Regions from separate parts of the Mesorhizobium sp. MC2-1-1 genome, predicted to be linked through region 2. Evidence: riboswitches for the same ligand, from Rfam matches in the RefSeq annotation. Region 2 holds a riboswitch; the other holds the start of a gene.
The links. Region 2 has a riboswitch for cobalamin ahead of ACR64R_RS24205 (aromatic ring-hydroxylating oxygenase subunit alpha). Riboswitches for the same ligand answer to the same signal wherever they lie in the genome.
Positions count from the first base shown of each region.

Region 1: linked by a shared signal. The riboswitch ahead of bluB (5,6-dimethylbenzimidazole synthase) and the one ahead of ACR64R_RS24205 (aromatic ring-hydroxylating oxygenase subunit alpha) in region 2 are both predicted to bind cobalamin.

Region 1 is NZ_CP195205.1:417,488-421,381, forward strand. Features, by position in the region: gene ACR64R_RS01955 (hypothetical protein) at 129-1,112, shown strand; gene bluB (5,6-dimethylbenzimidazole synthase) at 1,124-1,855, opposite strand; cobalamin riboswitch at 1,899-2,076, opposite strand; gene ACR64R_RS01965 (histone deacetylase family protein) at 2,193-3,119, shown strand; gene ACR64R_RS01970 (exodeoxyribonuclease VII small subunit) at 3,123-3,374, shown strand; gene ACR64R_RS01975 (DUF2277 domain-containing protein) at 3,417-3,683, shown strand; gene ACR64R_RS01980 (pirin family protein) at 3,694-3,894, shown strand, end outside.
Region 2 is NZ_CP195205.1:4,885,330-4,889,223, reverse strand. Features, by position in the region: gene ACR64R_RS24225 (ABC transporter ATP-binding protein) at 1-258, shown strand, start outside; gene ACR64R_RS24220 (DUF680 domain-containing protein) at 335-568, opposite strand; gene ACR64R_RS24215 (DUF680 domain-containing protein) at 639-848, opposite strand; gene ACR64R_RS24210 (DUF680 domain-containing protein) at 918-1,124, opposite strand; cobalamin riboswitch at 1,620-1,822, shown strand; gene ACR64R_RS24205 (aromatic ring-hydroxylating oxygenase subunit alpha) at 1,932-3,179, shown strand; gene ACR64R_RS24200 (FAD-binding oxidoreductase) at 3,200-3,894, shown strand, end outside.

The DNA.
Region 1 (3,894 bases), 1.5 Mb from region 2:
CGCACGCCTGAGCACGCAAGTCACCGGGTTGTGCACCGGTTTCGGGCCGGCGCAATCCTGCCGCGATTGACAATAGCCGGGGCCAGCGCATCCTCCAACGCCAACTCTTGGAGTGGGAGAGTCGGGGCATGTGGGACTTCAGCATCGCCAGGTCTGTGTCCATCATGATGCGGACATGGCCGTTCATCGTCTTTCGCATGATCGTCTATTTCGGCATCACGGTCGCCTACATCATGGCAACCGGCACGGGCGCCAGCGTCGGCTACGGCGTCGGTCACATTTCGACCGACCCCGACGGCCCGATGTCCTTCGCGCTCTGGGGCGGCGTGGTCGGCTTCGGCGTCGTCTCGATCGCCGTCTACTGGATCCGCGAATACATTCTTTACGTGCTGAAGGCCGGCCATATCGCCGTCATGGTGCATCTGATCGACGGCCACGACGTGCCTGACGGCCAGAACCAGATCGCCTATGCCAAGGAAGTGGTCACCCAGCGTTTCGCCGAGGCCAACATCCTTTTCGTCGTCGACCAACTGGTCAAGGGCGCCATCCGCGCAATTACCGGCCTGATCGGCGGCATCGCAGCCTTCCTGCCGATTCCGGGCCTGAGCGGGCTGGTCAGCTTCATCAACACGGTGATCCGCCTGTCACTCACCTATGTCGATGAGATCATCCTCGGCTACAATATCCGCATCAATTCGAATTCGCCTTTCGAGACGGCGCGGCAAGGCGTCGTGCTTTACGCTCAGAACGGCAAGCACATGGTCAAGAACGCCATCTGGCTGGCGGTTATCATGTGGGGCGTGTCCTTCGTCATCTTCCTTCTGATGCTGGCACCGGCGGCCGCGATCCTGTGGGTCATGCCCGGCCAGCTTGCCGGTTGGGCCTTCGTGCTGGCCATCGTCTTTGCCTGGGCGTTCAAGGCGGCCTTCATCGAGCCTTTCGCCATCGCTTCGCTGATGCAGGTCTACTTCGAAGCCATCGAAGGCCAGACGCCCAATCCGGAATGGGATCGCCGCCTCGCCGAGGCGTCGTCCAAGTTCAGGGAACTGCGCGACAAGGCCCTGGGCTCCTACGGTGGCGGCTCGCGCTGGGATACGCCCCGGGCCGCTTGACCGGCGACCAATCAAGGCGTCGACTGGCCGCCAAGCCGCGCGATCGCCGATTTGAGCGGCGCCTCGCCGGCGCCGCGGAACGTCTCGCTCATTACCAGTTCTGGCAGCGGCAGGCGCTTGCCCCAGCCATGCGCTTCCAGGTCCGGCTTCGGCGCGAAGGCCGAGACGCGGCCGACGCACAGATAGGCGATCGGCGTGACATGCTCGGGGATCGACAAGAGCTGCTTCAGAGCCTCGGTTTCGATGATGCTCACCCAGCCGACGCCGACACCTTCGGCCCGCGCCGCCAGCCAGAAATTCTGCACCGCGCAGACGGTGCTGTAGAGGTCCATCTCCGGATTGTGCCAGCGCCCGAGCGGCGAGTCCTTTGACCGCTGCCGGTCGCAGGTGATGCACAGATTGAGCGCGCTTTCGCAGATGCCCTCCAGCTTCAGCGTCCTGTACAGCGCCTGCCGCTCCCCCTCGATCGCCGGCAGTTCCTGCTTGCGTGCAGCGAGGAACAGGTCGCGCACCTGCTGGCGCCTTGCCGCGTCGCGGATCACGATGAAGTTCCACGGCTGCATGTAGCCGACTGACGGCGCATGATGGGCTGCAATGAGAAGCCGCGCCAGCACACTGTCATCGAGATCTTCGGCGGTGAAATGGCTGCGCACATCACGTCTGGTGAACATCGCACGGTAGACCGCTTCGCGCGCCGATTGGTCAAAATCATCGCCGCTCGCGGCGATCGCTGCTGCCGTCATCGCTTTTCCCCTTGCGACAAGCAATCACCCGCCTGACCATGCGGATGACCATGTCTGCCAGGCCGGTCTTCTGGCTCGGGATCGTCCCGCATCCGGCGCCTTCCCGTCTTTCGACAGTGGCTTTGCCGGCGCGGTCCCCCTCACAGCGTTGGGCACGCCACGGAGTTCAACCGTGTTCCCGATTCTCCCGCATCGCGGGCACCAGGCAGCGGGCCGGACCTTACCGCGAAGCATGGGCCGCGCCAATGGCGCGGGCGACATGGGCTGACGCAATTTTCCCCAGCCATTCGGCGCTGGAACATGGTCATCCACGCAGCGGGTGCCTAGATTAGGCGCCATGGTCACCCGTCTCTACACGCATCCCATCTTCCTGGAACACCTCACGCCGCCCGGCCACCCCGAGCGGCCCGACCGCCTGCGCGCCATCGAGCGCGTGCTGGACGATGAGGCTTTTTCTGAACTTGAACGCGTCAAGGCGCCGGAGGGCGACGAAGCGACGCTCCTTTATGCGCACCCTGGGGACTTCGTCGAGCGTGTGCGCTCTGCGATCCCTCAAAACGGCATCGTCTCGATCGACGCCGACACCAGTGCCAGCCCGAAGAGCTGGCAGGCCGCGGTGACGGCGGTCGGCGCCGCCAATGCGGCGGTGGACGACGTCTTCGAGGGGCGCGCCGACAATGTCTTCGTGGCCGCGCGTCCGCCCGGCCACCACGCCGAAAAGGCCACGGCGATGGGGTTCTGCCTGTTCAACACGGCGGCGATCGCCGCCCGCTACGCGCAGAAGAAGCATCAGGCAGAGCGCGTCGCCATCGTCGACTGGGACGTCCATCACGGCAACGGCACGCAGGACATTTTCTGGGATGATCCGTCGGTTCTCTATTGCTCGACGCACCAGATGCCGCTTTACCCGGGCACCGGGGCCAGGAGCGAGACCGGCGCCGGCAACATCGTCAACGCGCCGCTGGCGCCCCGGACCGGCAGCGAGGTCTTCCGTGACGCCTTCCTGTCGCGCGTGCTACCCTCGATCGACGCGTTCGCGCCGGACCTGATCATCATTTCCGCCGGCTTTGACGCGCATCACCGCGACCCCCTGGCCGAGATCAACCTGACCGAGGACGATTTCGACTGGGCGACAGGTCAGCTGATGGAGCGCGCCGGGCGCCACAGCGGCAACAGGCTCGTCAGCTTGCTGGAAGGCGGCTACGATCTGCAGGGATTGGCATTTTCAGTCGCCGCCCATGTCGGGCGGCTGATGAAGGGATAAAGCATGGCTGTTGAAGGCAATGAGGACGTCAAGGCGATGAGCTTCGAACAGGCGCTCGACGCGCTGGAGAAGATCGTCGACGATCTGGAGCGCGGCGACGTCCCGCTCGACCAGTCGATCAGGATCTATGAGCGCGGCGAGGCGCTCAAGGCGCATTGCGACTGGCTGCTGAAGGCAGCCGAGGACAAGGTCGAGAAGATCAGGCTGTCGCGCGACGGCAAGCCGGTCGGAACGGAGCCGCTGGACGCCGACTGATTTGGAGTGGTGGGCAGAGCAAGCAGGTAAGGAGTTCAAGCCATGTGCCGCAACATCAAGACCCTGGCCAATTTCGAGCCGCCGGCGACCAATGACGAAGTGCATGACGCTGCGCTTCAATTCGTGCGCAAGCTGAGCGGCTCGACGAAACCTTCGAAGCGCAACGAGCATGCTTTCCATCATGCCGTCGAGGCAATCGCGGCCGCCGCGCGCGAATTGATCGACTCGCTCGAAACCAACCAAGAACCGCGCAACCGCGAGGAAGAGGCCGCCAAGGCAAAGGCCAGGTCGGCGCTTCGCTTCGCTTGAGGGAGCAGTCATGAGTTTCTTTCCGGGAAACGATCCCGAACCCGGCGACGCCTTCGCCTGCGATCAGATCGAGCTGATGGTGGTTCCGAACGCCAAGGATATTGGGGGGTTCGAGGTGCGTCGCGCCCTGCCGACGGCAAAGCGCCGCCTGGTCGGGCCGTTCATCTTCTTCGACCGCATGGGGCCGGCGATCCTGCGCGCCGGCCACGCG
Region 2 (3,894 bases):
GAGGATCTCGCGATAGCGACGGGTACGGACTACCTGTTCGAAGGCAAGGTCGATTACATCGAGCAGCTCGGCGAGGTACAGCTCGTCTATATCGATATCGGCCGTGCCGACCTGCCGCTGGTGGCCAAGCTGCCTGGCAATGTCGAGGTGAAACGTGGCGAGACGCTGCGGCTCAACGCCAGCGCCGGCGATCTGCACATCTTCGATGCCGACGGCCACTCCTTCACGTTGCATCGGGAGGAAGCGAAGGCGGCCTGACGCGCAGAGCCGCTACGGCAAGGAAAAAGCGGCGGGCTACGGCCCGCCGCTCCTATTTTCAAATCACGGTCGGTTGTTAGTGATTGCCGAAGTGATCGCGGTCGCTGCCCTGAGGGGCCGACTTCTGTGCGTCGCGCGACGAATTCAGCAGCTTGTAGACAGGCGAATCGTTGCCGATCGACGAAGTGCGGGTCGTATCCACGGCGGGAGCCGGCTGGTTGACGCCGCTGTCGCCGTAATTGTCGCTACCCGCAAAAGCAACCGTGGAAACGGCCATGAGAGCCGCGGTGGCAAGAACGATCTTTTTCATCTTAGGAACTCCTGAATTTGCTGATCCGACTGAGGCGACGGGCAAAGCCGTCGCCGTTCGAAGTCGGCTGTTAGTTGTTACCGAAAAGGTTGTGGTCGGCGCCCGTGGTGACAGGCTTCTGCGCGGCAGCCGGGTTCGACTTGTTCACAGACGCCGTGTAGGTCGAGTCGACCGCGACGGCCGGCTGGTTGGCCCCGTTGGAACCGTAATTATCGCTGCCGGCAAAAGCGCTGCCGGAAACGGCCAAAAGGGCGACGGTGGCAAGAACGATCTTCTTCATTTTCGTGCTCCTGAATTTCCTGATCCGACCGAGGCGAGGGGCAAAGCCGTCGCCGTTCGAAGTCGGCTGTTAGTTGTTACCGAAAAGGTTGTGGTCGGCGCCCGTGGTGACAGGCTTCTGTTCAGCCGGTTCGGACTTGCGGACCGAGGCGGTGTAAGAAGAGTCAACCGTGGCGGCCGGCGGATTGGCAGCCTGCGAACCATAATTGTCGCTACCGGCAAAGGCGCTGCCGGAAATCGCCAGAAGGGCTGCGGCAGTGAGAACAATCTTTTTCATTTTTGCTACTCCAGTATTTTTATTCAGTCCGTCTAGCGGCGTGTCTTGGGAATGAAATCGCGTCGTTCGGACAGCGCTGATTTGGGTAAGTCGATCGCCGGATTCCAATCACGAAGTTTTTCCATCTGGACCATGGATCGGCATCTTGAAGTTTTAATGAGCATGCCTACGACCATATTTTTATTGAATCCAATCAATGCTTTACACGATTTCTCCAGTTGGCTCACCAAGTGTGTCGGAGCGCCAACGTTCACACCGTCCTGCACGCACCGTCAACAGAAACGAACCGTTCGGTTCGATTTTAGAAGTCACTGCTAGTCACTTTTTGATACTGTTAACCATCAACAGCCCTCCCGAGGCTTGTCCGGGGCGGAGGCACCGAGGCCGAAGGTCATGGTGAAAAGTGCGAGGGTCAACACCGCGAATACGGTGCCCCTTGTCGCGCCGCATGGATGCGATGTCGTTTTCATGCCGATGGGAAACCGGCTGTCGTGGTTAGATCAGGCCATCTCAGGTGCCGCGTCGTCGCAACGAGGCGGAGAATTGGGAAGCCGGTCGAAATCCGGCGCTGCCCCCGCAACGGTGGTGGAGTGAAATCGCAACGGGAGACCACTGGGCCCCAGGGCCTGGGAAGGTGTTGCGAAGAGTCCGCAAGGACACTCCAGAGCCCGGAAACCAGCCCGAGGCATTTGAACTCGACTGATCGCGGTGGGCGGTCAAGAGGCGGACGGCGCGTGCCCGGCCCAGCCGGTCGCTGTCGTTCTTCTCCATCACCACCAGTTCAGTCCTTGACCGAGAGGACAGGACATGGATGCGCGCAACGACATGCTGAGGCTCCTGCAGAGCCGCAAGCCGGGCTATTCGCTGGAGCAGCCCTTCTACACCGATCCCGAATATTTCAAGCTCGACATGGAGCTGATCTGGTATCGCGACTGGTTGTTCATCGGCCATGATTGCGAACTGCCGAAGCCGGGCAGCTACATCACCGTCCAGATCGGCGACTATCCGGTGGTGCTGGTCCGCGACCAGAAGGGAACCGTCAACGCTTTCCACAACTCCTGCCGTCATCGCGGCAGCCGCGTCTGCAATGCCGAGAAAGGCATGGCGGCCAAACTCGTCTGCCCTTACCATCAATGGACCTACGAGCTCGACGGGCGGCTGCTTTTTGCCCGTCAGATGGCCGACAGCTTCGACAAGAGCCAGTTCGGCCTGAAGCCGGTGGCCTGCGAAAGCGTCGGCGGCTACATCTTCATCTGCCTGGCGAAAGATCCGGCCGACTTCGGGCCGATGCGCGCCATGATCGAACCCTATCTCCTGCCGCACCGGTTGAGCGAGGCGAAGGTCGCGTTCGAATCGACGATCGTCGAAAAGGGCAACTGGAAGCTGGTCTGGGAAAACAACCGCGAATGCTACCATTGCGCCGGCAACCATCCCGAACTGTGCAAGACATTCCCGGAAGCGCCGACGGTGACAGGTGTACAGGGCGCCGACAGCGATCCGGAAATGCTTGCGCATTGGGCGAAATGCGAGGCGGCGGGCCTGCCGAGCCGGTTCCGGATCGATCCGGCCGGGCAATACCGCGCGACACGCGCACCACTGCTGCGTGACGCCATCAGCTACACGATGAGCGGCAGGCGCGCGGTTACGAAAAACCTGTCGGCCAGCGTCGCCGCCGACCGCATCGGCACCTTGATGCACTACCACTACCCCACGACCTGGAACCACATCCTCATCGATCACGCCGTCACCTTCCGTGTCCTGCCAATCAGCGCCACCGAGACCGCGGTGACGACGAAATGGCTGGTCCACAAGGACGCAGTTGAAGGCGTCGACTATGATCTGGCCGAGCTCACCCATGTCTGGACCGAGACCAACGATCAGGACCGCCGCATCGTCGAGGAAAACGCGCTCGGCATCCTGTCGCCCGCATACGAGCCCGGTCCCTATTCCGAGCTGCATGAGGGCGGCGTGATCCAGTTCGTCGACTGGTACGCCTCGTTCATCGGTCCGCGCCTTGCCGAAGGCGGTCGCCCGGCGCTGCGCAACGTCGCCTGAAGGGTGGAGAGATGAACGCGATGACGGATCTAGGACTCTATCGCCATCTCGACGAGATGGCGCCATGGAACGACAGGCTGCAGGTGCTGGAGGTGATCGGCGTCAGCGACGAGGCGCCGCAGGTGAAGACCTTCACTTTCCGCTCCGACAACCAGACCTGGTTCCGTTACAAACCCGGGCAGTTCGTGACGCTGGAATTGCCGACGGCCGACGGGCCGCTGATGCGCACCTACACGCTCTCGTCCTCGCCGTCGCGGCCGTTCTCGATCGCGGTGACGGTGAAAGCGCAGGCCGGCAGCGTCGGGACGCGCTGGATGTTCGACAATCTGAAACCCGGCGTGCATGTGAAGGCCTACGGGCCGGCCGGCGACTTCTCGCTGCACAGCCATCCCGCGGCCAAATATCTGTTCATCTCGGCCGGATCCGGCGTCACGCCGATGATGTCGATGCTGCGCTGGCTGAACGACTGCGCGCCCTGGACCGATGTCGGCTTCGTCAACTGCTCGCGCCGGCCGGAAGAGATCATCTTCCGCAAGGAGCTCGAACTGCTCGGCAGCCGCATGCCGGGACTGTCGCTCGGCTTCATGATCGAGGAACGGTCGAGCCGCGAGGGCTGGTTCGGCCACATGGGCCGTATCGACGCGATCCGGCTGCCGCTGCTGGCACCCGATTTCCGCGAGCGCGAGATCTTCTGCTGCGGCCCCGACCCTTTCAT